4 regions of the Shewanella zhuhaiensis genome follow, and region 1 is predicted to be linked to each of the others. Evidence: predicted binding sites of a transcription regulator. Region 1 holds the regulator's gene; each other region holds the start of a gene.
What was found. The regulator sigma-54, encoded in region 1, starts transcription at its own class of promoters, with help from an activator protein. The targets are predictions, from matches to a motif close to GTTGGCACGNNNNTNGNNT.
Positions count from the first base shown of each region.

Region 2: the regulator sigma-54 is predicted to act here: its motif matches at 2,088-2,106, upstream of flgA (flagellar basal body P-ring formation chaperone FlgA).
Region 3: the regulator sigma-54 is predicted to act here: its motif matches at 2,185-2,203, upstream of MJ923_RS00890 (TorF family putative porin).
Region 4: the regulator sigma-54 is predicted to act here: its motif matches at 1,735-1,753, upstream of MJ923_RS01760 (P-II family nitrogen regulator).

Region 1 is NZ_JAKUDL010000006.1:56,521-60,665, forward strand. Features, by position in the region: gene lptA (lipopolysaccharide transport periplasmic protein LptA) at 1-41, shown strand, start outside; gene lptB (LPS export ABC transporter ATP-binding protein) at 38-769, shown strand; gene MJ923_RS15850 (RNA polymerase factor sigma-54) at 884-2,368, shown strand; gene hpf (ribosome hibernation promoting factor) at 2,399-2,686, shown strand; gene ptsN (PTS IIA-like nitrogen regulatory protein PtsN) at 2,689-3,132, shown strand; gene rapZ (RNase adapter RapZ) at 3,129-3,980, shown strand; gene MJ923_RS15870 (HPr family phosphocarrier protein) at 3,967-4,145, shown strand, end outside.
Region 2 is NZ_JAKUDL010000002.1:57,033-61,177, reverse strand. Features, by position in the region: gene MJ923_RS05815 (CheR family methyltransferase) at 123-956, opposite strand; gene MJ923_RS05810 (chemotaxis protein CheV) at 1,117-2,037, opposite strand; gene flgA (flagellar basal body P-ring formation chaperone FlgA) at 2,242-2,949, shown strand; gene flgM (flagellar biosynthesis anti-sigma factor FlgM) at 3,024-3,359, shown strand; gene MJ923_RS05795 (flagella synthesis protein FlgN) at 3,473-3,898, shown strand.
Region 3 is NZ_JAKUDL010000001.1:209,382-213,526, reverse strand. Features, by position in the region: gene MJ923_RS00910 (DUF4240 domain-containing protein) at 1-204, opposite strand, end outside; gene MJ923_RS00905 (hypothetical protein) at 327-713, shown strand; gene MJ923_RS00900 (response regulator) at 826-1,626, shown strand; gene MJ923_RS00895 (HU family DNA-binding protein) at 1,758-2,030, shown strand; gene MJ923_RS00890 (TorF family putative porin) at 2,257-2,946, shown strand; gene rimK (30S ribosomal protein S6--L-glutamate ligase) at 2,990-3,895, opposite strand; gene MJ923_RS00880 (putative bifunctional diguanylate cyclase/phosphodiesterase) at 3,972-4,145, opposite strand, start outside.
Region 4 is NZ_JAKUDL010000001.1:414,973-419,117, reverse strand. Features, by position in the region: gene MJ923_RS01765 (ammonium transporter) at 90-1,340, opposite strand; gene MJ923_RS01760 (P-II family nitrogen regulator) at 1,353-1,691, opposite strand; gene MJ923_RS01755 (hydrolase) at 1,930-2,469, shown strand; gene nrfA (ammonia-forming nitrite reductase cytochrome c552 subunit) at 2,563-3,966, opposite strand.

The sequences.
Region 1 (4,145 bases):
AGCAAGACCAGCCTCAACCCCAGAAAGAGAAGCAGCAATGACGGCACTGACCCTGAAGGCCAGCAACCTCGCCAAGAGTTACAAAAACCGTCAGGTGGTCAAAGATGTCAGCCTCACGGTGAATACCGGTCAGGTGGTTGGCCTGCTCGGCCCCAACGGTGCCGGTAAAACCACCACCTTCTACATGGTGGTGGGTCTGGTGCAAAGCGACAAGGGCAGTATTCACATCAATGACGATGACCTGACCCTCGACCCCATGCACCTGCGAGCCCGCAAAGGCATTGGCTACCTGCCCCAGGAGGCCAGCATCTTCCGCAAGCTGTCGGTACGCGACAACATCATGGCCGTGCTGCAGATGCGTAAAGAGCTCAGCAGCGATGAGCGTGAAGAGTTGCTCGAGCAACTGCTGGAAGAGTTCCACATCACCCACATCCGCGACAACGCCGGTATGTCACTCTCAGGTGGTGAACGTCGCCGGGTGGAAATTGCCCGTGCACTGGCCGCCAACCCACGCTTTATCCTGTTGGATGAACCCTTTGCCGGGGTTGACCCCATTTCGGTTATCGATATCAAAAAGATTATCGAACAGCTGAAAAACCGCGGTCTTGGGGTGCTTATTACCGACCACAACGTGCGTGAAACCCTGGATGTGTGTGAAAAAGCCTACATCGTCAGCCACGGCAGCCTGATTGCCGAAGGCACACCTGCCGAGATCCTGGACAATCAGCAAGTGCGTGCAGTGTACTTGGGTGAGCAATTCAGGCTATAGTTAAACAACAAAGCCTACCGTCTCATATCCGGTAAATCAGGGTGGCTATTGGCCGAAGAACCTGATAGATAAAAGCTTTCTACCTGAATTATTTAGTGAAGGATCCGCAGTACGATGAAAGCGTCGCTCCAGCTCAAACTGGGACAACAACTCACCATGACGCCACAGTTGCAGCAGGCCATTCGTCTGCTTCAACTCTCCTCGCTTGAACTGCAACAGGAAATTCAACAAGCCCTCGACGCCAATCCGCTGCTGGAAATGGACGATGATCGCCTCGATGGCGATCAGTACGATGCCGATGGCGGCGACAAAGAGTTCGACGACAAATTCGATGAAGGCTCAGTATCAGCCAGCGCAGGTGATTCCGCTTCGGTAGAAACCTCCGAAGCCGTGACTCAGGAATCCATGCCGGATGAACTGCCCATGGACACTACCTGGGATGAAGTCTTCACCGCCGCTCCGGTTGCCGGCCCCGGCATCAGTCGCGACGACGACATGCCATTTCAGGGCGAAACCAGCGAAGGCCTGTACGAACACCTCGAATGGCAGAAAAATCTCACCCCTTTTTCGGATACCGATTTGGCCATTGCCACCGCTATCATTGATGCCATTGACGAAAAGGGCTATCTGACCCAAAGCCTGGATGAAATCCTCGAGGCCGTGGGCGATGAAGAGGTTGAGCTGGACGAAGTCGAGGCTGTGCTCAAGCGCATTCAACACTTCGATCCCATTGGTGTTGCAGCAAGGGATTTGGCCGAGTGCCTGCTGATCCAGCTGGGGCAGTTTGCCGCTGATACGCCGCATCTGGATAACGCCAAGCTGCTTATCCGTGAGCATCTGGACCTGATTGCCAACCGCGACTTCCGCACCCTGATGCGGAAAACCCGCCTCAAGGAAGAAGAACTCAGAGACGCCATAGTGCTGATCCAGAGTCTGAATCCCCGTCCGGGCGAGAACGTCACCAGCACCAAGGAAGAGTACGTGATCCCTGACGTGTCGGTGAGCAAAAAGAATGGTCGCTGGGTGGTGGAGCTGAACCCGGATTGCATGCCTAAACTGAGTGTGAATCAGCAGTATGCAGCGCTGGCGCGCACCAGCCGCAATCAGTCAGACAGCCAGTTTATCCGAGGCCATCTGCAAGAGGCCAAGTGGTTTATCAAGAGTCTGGAGAGCCGCAACGACACCCTGCTCAAGGTGGCCAACTGCATAGTGCAATTCCAGCAGGGCTTTTTTGAGTACGGTGAAGAGGCCATGAAACCCATGGTGCTCAACGATATCGCCGAGGCGGTGGAAATGCACGAATCCACCATCTCCAGGGTCACCACTCAAAAGTACATGCATACCCCGCGGGGTATCTTTGAACTGAAATACTTTTTCTCCAGCCATGTCGGAACCGAAGATGGCGGAGAGTGCTCTTCTACTGCAATCCGCGCCTTTATCAAAAAGCTGGTTGCAGCGGAAAACCAGAAGAAGCCGTTAAGCGACAGCAAGATGGCAGAACTTCTGGCGGAACAAGGAATCAACGTTGCCCGACGCACCATCGCCAAATACCGAGAGGCGATGCTGATACCACCGTCGAATCAGCGTAAGAGTTTGTAACCCAACCGAGGTCATTGGAGGAAAGTGTCTATGCAAATCAACCTGACAGGGCATCACATCGAAATCACCGACTCACTGCGCGACTACGTAGAGAGTAAATTCTCCAAGCTTGAACGCCATTTCGAACAGATCAATAATGTGCACGTTGTTCTCAATGTTCAGAAATTGCAGCAAATCGCAGAAGCCAAGCTTCACCTCAACGGAGGCGAAGTATTCGCCACCTCAGAACATGAAGACATGTACGCCGCCATTGACGCCCTGATTGATAAACTGGACCGTCAGGTAATTAAACACAAAGAGAAACTGACCAAACATTAACGATGGAACTAAGTACCATCCTGGCGCCGGAGTGCACTAGCTGTGCCACTCCGGGCAGCAAGAAAAAGGTACTGGAACTGATTAGCGATCTCGCCGCAGCCCAGTACCCTTCCCTCTCTTCCCAAGAGATCTTTGAAAGCCTGCTGGCCCGTGAAAAAATGGGTAGCACCGGCATTGGTAATGGCATTGCCATTCCCCATGGTCGCCTGGGTAGTATCGACAAACCTCTCGCCGTACTCATCAAATGCGAAGAAGCCATTGGCTACGATGCCATCGACAAACAGCCGGTGGACATACTGTTCGCGCTGTTGGTGCCATCTGACCAATGCCAACAGCATCTGAGTACCCTGGCAGCCATGGCCGAAAAGCTCAACGACAAGCAAGTGTTGAAGCAACTGCGTAAAAGCCATGATGAAAAGGAACTCTACCAGGTAATCACAGGATGAAACTCGTCATCGTTTCCGGCCGCTCCGGCTCAGGGAAATCCGTTGCCCTGCGGGTACTGGAAGACCTCGGCTATTACTGCGTCGATAACTTGCCGCTGACCCTGATGGGCCCCTTACTGGAGCAGCTCAAAGGCAGCAGCGACAAGGTCGCCATCAGTATCGACATTCGCAATATGCCTGAGCAGGAAAAAGCGCTGGAACAGGAGCTTGCCAAACTGCCGCCAGGGGTTGAGCTCACCAGTTTCTTCCTCAACTCCAGCGATAAGGTGCTGCTGAAACGCTACAGCGAAACCCGTCGTCTGCATCCATTGTCACGCAGCAAAGTGTCACTTCAGGAAGCCATCAAACTCGAAGGCAAACTGCTTGAGCCTGTGTCGCAATTGGTGGACCACTACATAGACACCTCCAATCTGAACGTCTATGAGCTGGCCGATGCCGTCCGGCAAATTCTGCTGGGGCGCACCGACAAAGAGCTGGTGATCATCTTTGAATCCTTTGGCTTCAAGCATGGCATGCCCACCGAGGCCGACTTTATGTTCGACGCCCGTTTCTTGCCAAATCCGCACTGGGAGCCAGCCCTTCGGCCGATGACCGGATTGGATGAGCCAGTGAAGCAGTTTTTGGAGCGTCAGGTACTGGTCAACAAGTACATCTGGCAAATCGAAAACCTGCTGGAAACCTGGCTGCCGCATCTGGAGCGTAACAACCGCAGTTACCTGACCATCGCCATAGGTTGTACCGGTGGTCAGCACCGCTCGGTATACATTGCCGACCAGCTGGCCAAACGTTTTGCCAACTCGCACCATAAGGTCGAAGCACGCCACAGGGAACTCGATGCCAAGGCTTGAGCGCGATATCACCATAGTCAATAAACTCGGATTACATGCCCGTGCCGCCACCAAGCTGGCGGTACTGGCGTCTGAGTTCAAGGCCAGCGTCACCCTGGTACAGGGTGAAAAACAAGCCTCGGCCGCCAGCGTACTGGGGCTGCTGATGCTGGAATCCGGCATGGG
Region 2 (4,145 bases), on a different contig from region 1:
AATGGCAAAACAAAAGCAATTCATGTGCCAAATATTGGATAACGCCATAGACTATGCTGCAGGCATAAAAAAACCGACCCATAAAAGGTCGGTTTTCTTTTAAAAATCTTATTGTTACTGCATCAAGTCTTTTTCTGATAGTAGATACCAGGGTTGCAGCGCACCATGTCAAATTCATCGGTCAAACCGGCAATCGACTCGGATGCTCCCAGAAACAGTATGCCCTTGGGATTCAGGGCGGCAGCAAATTGCCGCAGGATTTTTGCCTTTGCCTCAGGGGCAAAATAGATAAGCACATTGCGGCAAAAGATGATGTCGAACTTGCCGAGCAAGGTATAGCTTTCCAGCAGGTTGTGAGCGCGGAAGCTCACCATGCGGCGTACGTTGTCTTTTACCCGCATGTTGCCGTTGGGCAAGGAGTCGAAAAACGCCCGTTTGCGCTCATCGGAAAGACCACGCCCCAGCGCCAGGCTGTCGTATTCAGCCTGTTTGCAGCGCTCCAGCATGGAGGGCGACAAGTCGGTTGCCTGAATGCTGGCGCTCCCCGGCAGTCCACCCGGACGCTTTTGCTGAAACTCGAGGATGGTCATGGCCAGTGAGTAAGGTTCTTGCCCTGATGAACAGGCGGCAGACCAGATTTTCAACGGCCGGCCGAGACGGGCGTATTCGGGCAACAGGGTATTGCCGAGCAATTCGAAGGGGTACTTATCACGAAACCAAAGGGTCTCGTTGGTGGTCATGGCATCAATCACCTCGGCACGCAATTGCCGCTCGGTGGGTTTCATTGAATGCTTAACCACTTCAGACAGGGATGGCAGGTTGTATTTGCCCATCAGAGGCGCCAGGCGGCTGCGGACCAGATACTGCTTGTTTTCGCCAAGCACTATGCCGCTGTGTTGCTCAAGGAACAACCTGAATTGATTATATTCCGCTTCAGCCAGTGATTTGTCCGACACTGTATCCCATCCTGCACTTAGTGGAGAAGATTAACGCAACATCCTGTTAACCTTCTGATTTTATTCCCCAAAAACAAGCGCTGCTTTATACATTATCACCTGAGGGAACACAAGCTCCCTTGGTGGAGTATAACCCCACCCAAGGGGAATGCCATCACAGTTATAAGCTCAGGTGTTTGTTCACCGCTGCTGCCAATTCATCAGGGTTGAACTTGGCAATAAAGTCATTCGCGCCCACCTTTTGCACCATGGCCTGGTTAAATACGCCGCTAAGGGAGGTGTGCAAAATCACCTTGATGTCTTTGAGCTTGGGGTCATCACGAATTTCTGCCGTCAGGGTATAACCATCCATCTCCGGCATCTCGATATCTGAGATGATCAGCGGGATTTCGTCGGCCACATTATTCACTTCACTGGCAATGGCTTTGAGCTTCTCCAGGGCTTCACGACCGTCTTTGGCGGTATCGATTTGCAGCTCAAGGGAAGTCAGTGAACGGATAATTTGCTTGCGGGCTACAGCAGAGTCGTCGATCACCATAATGTGGAAGTGCTGCTCACGGTCGATGGTCAGCGTGGCGTCCACATCTTCAGAAATCGAGGTCTTAACCGGGCTGATTTCATCGAGGATTTTTTCCACATCGAGAATTTCTACCAGCTCGCCTTCAATCTCGGTTACCGCAGTCAGGTAGGAATAGCGCCCGGCCCCCTGTGGTGGCGGCATAATGGCTTCCCAATTCATGTTGATGATGCGCTCGACCGAGCTCACCAAAAAGCCCTGCACACTGCGGTTGTACTCAGAAATAATAATGAAGCAGTTTTGGGTGTTCTCGATGGGGCGGCCACCGGTTGCCGCACTTAAGTCGATAACCGAAATGGTCGAGCCACGGATGTGGGCAACGCCCCGCACATAAGGATTGAGTTTGGGCAGACCGGTCAAAGGGGGGCACTGCAGGACTTCTTTTACCTTGAATACGTTGATCCCGAAACGCTGACGCCCGTTCAATTTGAACAGCAGCAACTCCAGACGGTTTTGTCCCACCAGTTGGGTACGCTTGTTGACTGACTCAAGAATGCTCGACATAACTTCGCCTTAGTTGTCTTGATTGAATGGCGCCCCGGGCTCCGCGGAGCATAGGCATGTAACTTGCTTTCGAATTGTCACCGACAACCTGTGCCCCAACTTCGTCAATCTTCTGACAGCCATGCCAGCAAGCTTGTACAAAGGTGGTCCGGCCCTGACAGAAAGTATAGGTGTATTCTGGCGTGACACGCTAGTCTGTTCATTATGAAAGTAAAGTTAGCACAATTTTTGGCAAGCCTTTTATGGGTAACTGGGGCATCGGCTACACAGATCCCACAACAACCCAACTTATCGGCCATCGCCGCGGCGGCTGAAGAGGCGGTTGCCAAAAAAATTGACGCCCCGGCCGGAGCCAAGATAAGCATCCAGGCCCAAAGCCTCGACAGCCGGGTCAACCTGCCCCGCTGTGAGGGGCCCGTCAGTGCGCGCCTGGCCAGCGACAGACCCATCTCCCGCAACAATACCGTACGCATCAGCTGCACCAGCCCGGATCTCGACTACCCCTGGCAAATGTTTCTCTCGGTAAGAGCCGAAATCCTCTTTCCCGTGGTGGTGGCCAAACGGCCCCTGGCAAGTGGCGATTTGCTCGATGAAGCCGCCGTTGAAGTGCGCTATGTTGATAAAACCGTGCTGCGCGGCCAGCAATTTGCCGATACAGGTCAGTTGCTGGGCACCCGGGTCAAACGCCGTATTGCACAGGACTCGCCAATTTTTGCCGCCAATCTGTGTTTTGTCTGCAAAGGCGATGCGGTATCGATTTATGCAAAAACTGCGAGCTTTGAGATAAAAACCTTGGGCGAAGCCTTGGCGGATGGTAACGAAGGTGACCGAATTCGCATCAGAAACACCAACTCAAACAAGGTGTTGGAAGCCACTGTCATCGGCGTTGGCGAAGTGGAAGTCAAAATGTAAAATACCCTAAAGCTTTGCTGGCTACGGCCGATAAGAGTGCTAAGAAACCCGAATCCGTAACACTGGAGCCCCCGATGGCCATCGAATTACCCAAAAATAATGCCGCCGCCAACCGTGTCGGCAACACCGCAAGCCCACTGACCAGCGCCCGCAGTGCCCAGGCTTCTGCCGCACAAACTGCGCAGGCTCAGGTGCCGCAAAAAGCAGACTCTTTCGTGATCACCAGTCAGGCCCAGCAACTGCAAAGTGTCCAGTCCAAGCTGGCATCGCTGCCTGAAGTCGACCAGAAGAAAGTGGCCGAAATCAAGCAGGCTATCGCCGAAGGCCGCTACAAAATCGATCCTGAGAAGCTGGCTGCCAATATCGCCCGCTTCGAAAAAGAAATGCAGGATCTCGACCAAGACGCATAAGCCTTCTTTGGCATCGGGTTGCGGCCGGTCACTCAACAGTGGCCGGCTTTTTGCATTTAAAATTTGTAATCTGTATTCGCCAAATTTTTGCAAACACGGCCTGAGGTTTCCCCATGAATGAACTCACTTCCCTGCTCGACCACCAGCAATCCCTGCTAGACGAGCTGCTTGTCCTGATAGACGCCGAAAAGACCGCGCTGATAGCCCAGGACGCCAGTGAGCTGCTACGCCTCGCCGAAACAAAATCTGCCGCCCTGCTGGCACTCAAAAAGAATGATGACGCGCTGTCGCTGCATCCCGACAAACAGCTGCTGACAGAAGAGCAGGCCCTGGTGGGCAAGGTAGAAGCCGCCCAGGCCACGCTGCTTCGCTGCAAGCAGGCCAATCAGCTCAATGCCCAGCTGATAGAACACAATGAAGCCAGTATTAACCGTCTGGCCCAGGCGCTTCAGGTTAGCCGTAACGCAAGCTCCCTCACCTACACCGACAAGGGCAAAACCTCCACTATTTCTACGCTCGGTAACAGCATCGAAGTGTGAGCGTTTCCCAAGCCCAAACCTCGAAGGCTTAATCTGAACCTAAGCCTGGATTTTTAACCTGAGCCGGAACCTGCAACTGAGCAGCTCCGTTTCAGCAAACGCACTGACAGTGCTTCAGCCAAACACGCTGGAATCAAATGCACGGTGAAAAAGTCCGGGCTAGCGCAAGCCCTGGCCAACACCTGCTCAGAAAAGCCTCACTCGTTTATGTAAAAAAGCCCCGCCAATGCGGGGCTTTTCGGTATAA
Region 3 (4,145 bases), on a different contig from region 1:
GTCACATCCGGTCACCACGTAGGCGGCGCCCCACAGCGGCCAGGTATAGGCCTGACGCATCTTCTGCCCAAACCATTTATCGAAGGCTTTCAGCTGGTCATTGTCCATCGGCTCCAGCGCCAGTTTCAGCCGCTCACACAGGCTTTCCTGAGATTCATCGGCGCTTTGGCGGGTTACCAACTGCCAAAATTGGTTTTCGGTCATACAGGGTCTCCTTTTCGGAGCGCTATTTTATATCAAATGTATTGGCCATGGATATGATGCCGAGCTGGACTGACCCTCTGGGTTTTTCTACACTTGGCCGACTTTCTGTGACGAGGATCCCCATGAAACTCCCGCCATTTCCCCTGCTTGTACTCTTGGTGCTCTATGTGGTGTTTACCGCTCTTGCCATTGGCAGACTGATTACCACCGGCGCGCCGGATATGTTTTCCCTGGGGGTTATCCCTGTACTGATAGGCTTGGTGCTCAGAGCCAACTGGGGCCTGTGGGCGCTGCGGATTTATGTGGCCATTCAAACGCTGGGTTTCGCCGCCCTGGGGGTGACCGCCATTATCGCTACCCAAATCAGCCCGGAAGACGCCAAGCTGTTTATCGAAGGCAAAGAAATCCCGCTGCCGCTGGTTGCCGCCGCTATTGCTGCCTTGTTGGCATTCCAGTGGTGGGTGGCGTTTCACAGCAAAACCAAGGCCTATTTGAGCCAACAACAATAATAAACGGCAGCAAACCGAGGCCAGGTGCCCGCTGTAATGGCCCCCGGCAGCTACACTGATTGCAGCCCCTTTAACTGCGCCGGAACCGGCCTGCTTTTTGGTATTTGACGACATGCATCAACTGTCACCGAGTGAATTGTCCATTCTGTTGGTTGAACCATCAGACACACAACGCAAAATTATCATCAATCGCCTTCGTGATGAGGGCATTCTGAACATAGAAACAGCCCCGGGTCTGGAAGAGGCCCGTGAGCTTATCCGTGCCCACAAGCCGGATCTGATTGCCAGTGCCATGCATTTTGCCGATGGCGACGCCCTGGCGCTGCTGACCTTTATCAAGGCCGAACCCGGTTGTCAGGATATTCAGTTTATGCTGGTGTCCAGCGAGTGTCGCCGCGAGCAGTTGGAGATTTTCCGACAGTCCGGCGTGGTCGCCATTCTGCCCAAGCCGTTTTACAAGGAGCACCTGGGCAAGGCGCTCAACGCGACCATCGACCTGCTGTCCCACGATGAGCTGGATTTGTCCCACTTCGATGTGCAGGACCTGCGGGTGCTGGTGGTGGACGACAGCCGCATGGCCCGCAATGTCATTCGCCGCACCCTCACCAACCTTGGCATGCGCCAAATCACCGAGGCCTGTGATGGCAGTGAGGCGATTGCCCTGATGCGCGAGCAAATGTTCGATCTGGTGGTGACCGACTACAACATGCCCAGCGTTGATGGTCTGGCACTGACCCAGTTTATCCGCACCGAAAGCCAGCAATCCCATATTCCCATCCTGATGGTATCGTCCGAGGCCAACGATGCGCATTTGTCCAACGTCAGCCAGGCTGGCGTCAATGCCTTGTGTGATAAGCCTTTTGAGCCACAATTGGTGAAGCAAATCCTTTACCAGCTGCTGGATGAGAATTAATTGAGATAAAACCCCTGAAAAATTGATCCCGGCCGGGATTTTGGGCAGTAAAACCGCTTCCCAAACGTTCAGGGCTGTGGCATGTTAGGCGAGTTTTAAAACAATAATCACGGAAAGACGAGTATTTAGCTATGAACAGAACTGAACTTATCGCCAAGATTGCCGAGAGCGCCGACCTGACCAAAGCCGAGGCTGGCCGTGCACTGAAATCCTTTGAAGAAGCTGTGACTGCCGCCATGAAAGAAGGCGACAAGATTTCTATCGTAGGTTTCGGTTCATTCGAAACCAGCACCCGCGCCGAGCGCACCGGTCGTAACCCACAGACCGGCAAGGAAATCAAAATCCCTGCGGCAACCATTCCAAAGTTCAAGGCCGGCAAGGCCCTGCGTGACAGCGTTAACTAACCGATAAGTTCACGTAGTAGCTAAAAGCCTCCCTGTGGAGGCTTTTTTATTGTCTGCGCACCATGGCTGTGCATTTCTTGCCCAGCGACAGGGCAGTCTGCCCGTTTCTGTCACAGAGCAAAACAAAAACCACATTAATATCAATTGGTTAATCTTTGGCACAAGTTTGGCAATTCTTCCCCCGACCATACAAAAAGAACACGATATCAACCTTAAGGGGAATATGATGACCAAAACACCTGTTTGCTTACTGCTACTGGGCGCCCTGGCCGCCAGCTCACCCGCAATGGCGGCACTGGATGGCAATATTGGCGTGAGTTCCAACTACCTGTGGCGCGGGATCAGCCAGACCGGCGATGCCGTGGCACTGGATGGCGGCATTGATTACAGCCACGACAGCGGCTTTTATGCAGGGTTCTGGGCATCCAATGTCGACTTTGGCGACGATACTACCTTTGAGCTCGACCTTTACGGCGGCTACAGCGGCCAGATCACCGAAGCTATTGGTTTTGATGTGGGTTATCTCTATTACGGCTATCCGGATGCGGATGCCGATATCGATTTTGGCGAGCTCTATGCCAGCGTGAGTTGGGAGTGGCTGACCCTGGGTTACGCCCGGGTTATCCATGCCGGCAATGACCTGGCGCCGGATGGATTGTCAGATGACGATATGGATTACCTGAGCGCCGAGGTGTCCATTCCCCTGAGCGACAGTCTGAGCCTGGATTTCCACTACGGCTATTCCAGCGGTGATGTGGTGAGCAGCTGGTACGACGAATCGAGCTACAGCGACTACTCGGCGGCCATTACCAAGAGCACCGACCTGGGTGATGTGAGCTTTATCGTCTCCGACACCGATCTTGACGGAGACGATCCCAAGGTCGCACTGCGCTGGGCATACTCTTTCGGGCTGTGACAGTGCTAAAGGCTATCGCCAAATAGCGACCTGACACAGACAATCAGGCAATAACCGGGCGGTTCGCTTTGCGGGCCGCCACCATCTTCTCGATATGCTCGACGATGGGCTCTGCCACCTTGATGCCGGTGGCCTGCTCTATGCCCTCGATGCCCGGCGCCGAATTCACTTCCAGCACCAAAGGCCCGCGGGACGAGCGCAGAATATCCACCCCGGCCACAACCAAGCCCATAGCCTTGACCGCAGCTACCGCGGTTTTCCGCTCTTCAGGGGTGATTTTGATTTTCTCGGCGCTGCCGCCAAGATGCAGATTAGAGCGAAAATCGCCCTCCGGCCCCTGGCGGCGCATGGCGGCTACCACCTTGTCACCCACCACGAAACAGCGGATGTCGCTGCCGTTGGCCTCTTTGATAAATTCCTGCACCATGATGTTGGCTTTAAGTCCCAGGAAGGCCTCAATCACACTCTCAGCAGCTTTACGGGTTTCCGCCAGTACCACGCCTATACCCTGAGTGCCTTCCAGCAGCTTAATCACCAGCGGCGTACCGCCAACCATATTGATAAGGTCGGGAATATCATGGGGCTTATTGGCAAAGCCGGTGATTGGCATGCCAACCCCTTTACGGGACAGTAACTGCAACGCCCGCAGCTTATCCCGCGAACGGGCAATGGAAATGGAATCGTTGGCGGCATACACCCCCATCATCTCAAACTGACGCACCACGGCGCAGCCGTAGAAGGTCACACTGGCATGGATGCGGGGGATGATGGCATCAAGATGAGGCACTTCTGCCCCTTCCAGATGAATGCTCGGCTTCACCGAGTTGATATTCATGTAGCAATTGATGGGGTTAATCACCTGCGCCTCATGTCCCCGGGATACGCAGGCTTCCACCAGTCGACGGGTGGAGTAAAGTTCAGGGAACTGAGAAAGCACACCAATTTTCATAACGTTAACCAAAGCGGGCCAGCCGCCTTCTTTTAAGGATATGAAAATTCTGTAGTAATAGACTCACCTTGGCAAGTCAGCCAACCCGGTATTTCGACACCGCCGGCAGTAGCACTTCCTGCTCAAAGGTGGCCGCATCCACAGGCCGGCCATACAGGTAGCCCTGCAGCAACCGGCAGCCATGGGCGGCGCAAAACTCGGCTTGCTCACGGGTTTCAATGCCTTCAGCCACAGACACCATGTCAAACCC
Region 4 (4,145 bases), on a different contig from region 1:
GCTGCCAGACGGCAGCGGCAAGCCTTATTCCCCGCCTTAACGCAAGACAGCAGGCCAATTGGGTGGCCTGCTGTTATTGCTGTTCGCGCTTAGCCCGCGGTCTTCACCGTCACAAACTCGGGATAGGCATCGATACCACAGTCGGACGCATCCATGCCATTGTACTCTTCCTCTTCGCTGACGCGGATCCCCATGGTCTTTTTGAGCACCAGCCACACCACAAAGGAAGCGCCGAACACCCAGGCAAAGATAGAGACAATGCCGAACAGCTGGCCGGTAAGAGTGGCATCGGCGTTTGACAGCGGCACAAGCAGCAACCCGAAGATACCGGCTACGCCGTGCACCGAAATGGCGCCCACAGGGTCATCGATACGCACACGGTCAAAGCCGACGATGGAAAACACCACCAGACCACCGGCCACCAGACCAATCACAGCCGCCAGCCCCAGTGAGGGTGACAAAGGATCGGCAGTAATGGCCACCAGACCGGCCAGGGCGCCGTTTAAGATCATGGTCAAATCTGCCTTGCCCCAAATCATTTTGCACACCACCAGCGCCGAGATGGCACCAAAAGCCGCTGCCGAGTTGGTGTTCACGAAAATCTTGCCTACCGAAGTAGCGTTGGCCGCATCAGATACCATCAGCTGCGAGCCGCCGTTGAAGCCAAACCAGCCCATCCACAGGATAAACATCCCCAGTGTGGCCATAGGCAGGTTGGAGCCAGGGATAGGATTTACCTGACCTTTGGGGCCATATTTGCCTTTACGGGCACCCAGCAGAATCACCCCGGACAGCGCCGCTGCAGCACCGGCCATATGCACAATGCCGCTGCCGGCAAAATCCACAAAACCTGCTGCGCTGACAAAGCCGCCGCCCCAGGTCCAGAAACCTTCAACAGGGTAGATAACTGCGGTCATCACCACAGAGAAAGCCAAGAAAGCCCACAGCTTCATGCGTTCAGCCACAGCGCCGGAGACGATGGACATGGAAGTGGCCACAAACACCACCTGGAAGAAGAAGTCAGATTCCAGCGAATGGTCGGCATCTGCCGCCTGGCTGCCAATCAGGGCACCAAAGCTTGGCAACCAGCCGCCTTCCGGGTTGTCCACGTACATGATGTTGTAGCCCACAATCAGGTAGGTGATACAGGCAATGGAGTACAGGCACACGTTTTTGGTCAGGATTTCAGTGGTGTTTTTGGAGCGCACCAGGCCTGCCTCCAACATGGCGAAACCCGCTGCCATCCACATTACCAACGCGCCGGATATTAAAAAGTAAAAGGTATCCAGTGCAAATCTCAGTTCGGCCACGGTCAGGCCCAGTTTGCTTAACTCTTCCATTTCCCCTCCCCCTTACAGTGCTTCGTCGTCGGTTTCGCCGGTACGAATACGCACCGCCTGCTCGAGATCGATAACAAAAATCTTGCCGTCGCCAATCTTGCCGGTGTGAGCAGCCTTTACGATGGCTTCCACCAACAGATCAACGTTTTCCGCCTTGGTGGCGATATCCAGTTTGATCTTGGGCAGAAAATCCACCTGATATTCGGCGCCCCGATACAACTCGGTATGCCCCTTTTGACGGCCAAATCCTTTGACCTCTGTTACCGTCATTCCCTCTATTCCCATGCCCGCAATGGCTTCACGCACATCGTCGAGTTTGAAAGGTTTGATGATTGCACTCACCAGTTTCATCCCGGCCTCCAGTTATTGTTGTCAGTCTGTTCTGGCTTAGGATTTACAAGCATCAGGCCAAGATTTCATCTTGCTGTTTTTATTGAAAATACCTTTTACGCACCCCAACATTGGTGCATAAAAACGCACAAATGAAGTGCAGCTATGCAGCCTATGCACCAAGCTGGTGCATATGACTTATGGCTTATTGGCATCGACGGGGAAAAGGAGTTTACTGGAGCAAAAAAGGAGATAACCCATGCTGACCCCAAACGAAACGGCCCTGGTTGTGGTAGATGTTCAGGGAAAACTCGCCCGCCTGATGCAAAACTCTGAAGCGCTGCACCAACAACTGATCACCCTGATAAGCGGCGCGCGTATTTTCGATATGCCCATACTGTGGCTGGAGCAACTGCCCGAAAAGCTCGGCTCCACCTCAGAAGAGCTGCAACTGGTGCTCGAAGGCCTAAGCCCCATCGCCAAGGAACACTTCAGCGCCTGGCCCTGCGATGCCTTTCGCGAAGCACTGCAGGCCAGCGGCCGTAAGCAGGTACTGCTGTGCGGCATAGAAACCCATATCTGCGTGTATCAGACCTGTCGCGACCTGTTGGACAATGGTTTTGGGGTGCATCTGGTGGCCGATGCCATGGGATCTCGCACCAGCGAAAACAAGGCGTTGGGACTGGAGATGATGCGCGAGGCCGGCGCCCGACTCACCAATGTGGAATCGCTACTGTTTGAGCTGCAACACCACGCGGTGGGCGACAGCTTCAGAGCGCTGCTGAAACTCATCAAATAAAGCCTGCACGCCACACGCCCGATGTAGCAGCGCAGCCAAAGAAAAGCCCCCGCGATGCGGGGGCTTTGAGTATGCAGGCTTGGGGTTTGCTGCTTACTTATAGGTCGCTTCGCGAGCCTTGGCTTCTTCTTCCCACTTGGGCAGCAGTTCTTTCTTGAACTTCTCTTTCTCAGCCTTCATCTTGTCCATGTCCATACCCAGGGCAGCCTGAGCTTTGGCCTTGGTAGAGATATCAGGCAGTTCGATAGGCTGTTTCACACCCTTGGTGGCCAGCAGCTGCGCCAGCTGTACGCGGGCATTGGCCGCCTTGTCTACCGCAGTACCCAGAACACGCAGGGCTTCGGCAGGGGCGTGAGCAGACACACCGTGAGAAGCAATCGCGTAGTCCCAGCGCCACTGAGCGTGACGAATGTTGGTCAGGATTGGCTTCATTTCTTCTTCGGTCGCACCGGCTTTCCAGGCGGCACCGGCTTCGAAGTGAGCGGCTACCAGCTGAGTTTCAGCCTTGCCTTTGAGCTCCATCACTTTTGACTTGTTGTCTTTGTAGACAGTCAGCATGTGCTCTTTGTCCTGGCTGTGACAGGTACCACAGGTTTCTTCGAAGCGATCGAATGGGTTACCCACTTTGTGATCGGTGAACTTCTTGCCCTGCTCGTTGGTCACTTTTGGCATGTGACAGTCAACACAAGACACATTGTTCTGACCGTGAGTACCCAGCTTCCAGGTTTCATAACCAGGGTGCTGCGCTTTCAGCATTGGGGTCTTGGATACGGCGTGGGTCCAATCAACAAACTGGATAGCATCGTAGTAAGCTTCCATGTTTTCAACAGTGGTGCCACCGTCCCATGGGAACTTCACGAAGCCCTTACGGCCGTCAACTTTCTCGAAGTAGTACTCAACGTGACACTGGGCGCACACCATGGACTCTTTGTCCTGCTTGGAGGCTTTGTCAAATGGAGTACCAATGGCTTCCATCGCGCGCTCAGCGAATGGGCGGGACAGACGCAGTTTAGGTGAGCCTTTCTCGTGGCAGTCGCTGCAACCAATGGTATTGGCCACTTCGGCGCCGCCCTTGGCCCACTTGCCTTTAAAGTAGCCGTCCTCGCCCTGCTCTTCGATCAGGCGGGGTACGTCAGGGCTCTTACAGCTCCAGCACGCCATTGGCATTGGGCCGTCTTCTGCAGAAGTCGGGCCGCCGGTACGCAGGGTGTTACGTACGTCGCTCAGGGCATACATGTGACCGCGCGGTGCATTGTAATCTTTGGCAAAACCATAACCGGCCCACAGAATAACCAGCGCAGGATCCTGACCAAGGGCATCGGTCAGAGCTTCGCTTTCGGCAGTGGCATGCCAGCTGTTGTATTGCTTACTGAATTTGTCTTTGTATACTTCACTGCGTGGCTCGGTTTTTTCACTGGCCATCGCGCCGGCAGCTACAAAGCTGGCGGCGACCAATGCGCTGAGCGCAAAGGATTTTCCGTTAAGCTTTTTCACCATCTCATCTCCGTGTTGCGTTATTGTGTTTCTGAATATCCACGACATCTCCAGGGTCAAAGTTAGACCTGATCCCCCCCTTATTACATACCCCATAAGGGGTATCAGAGCTAAAGTTTGCACAAGATCAACATATGGATGTGTCTTTGTTCACACTTTTGCTGCTTAAGGGATGTGGTAAA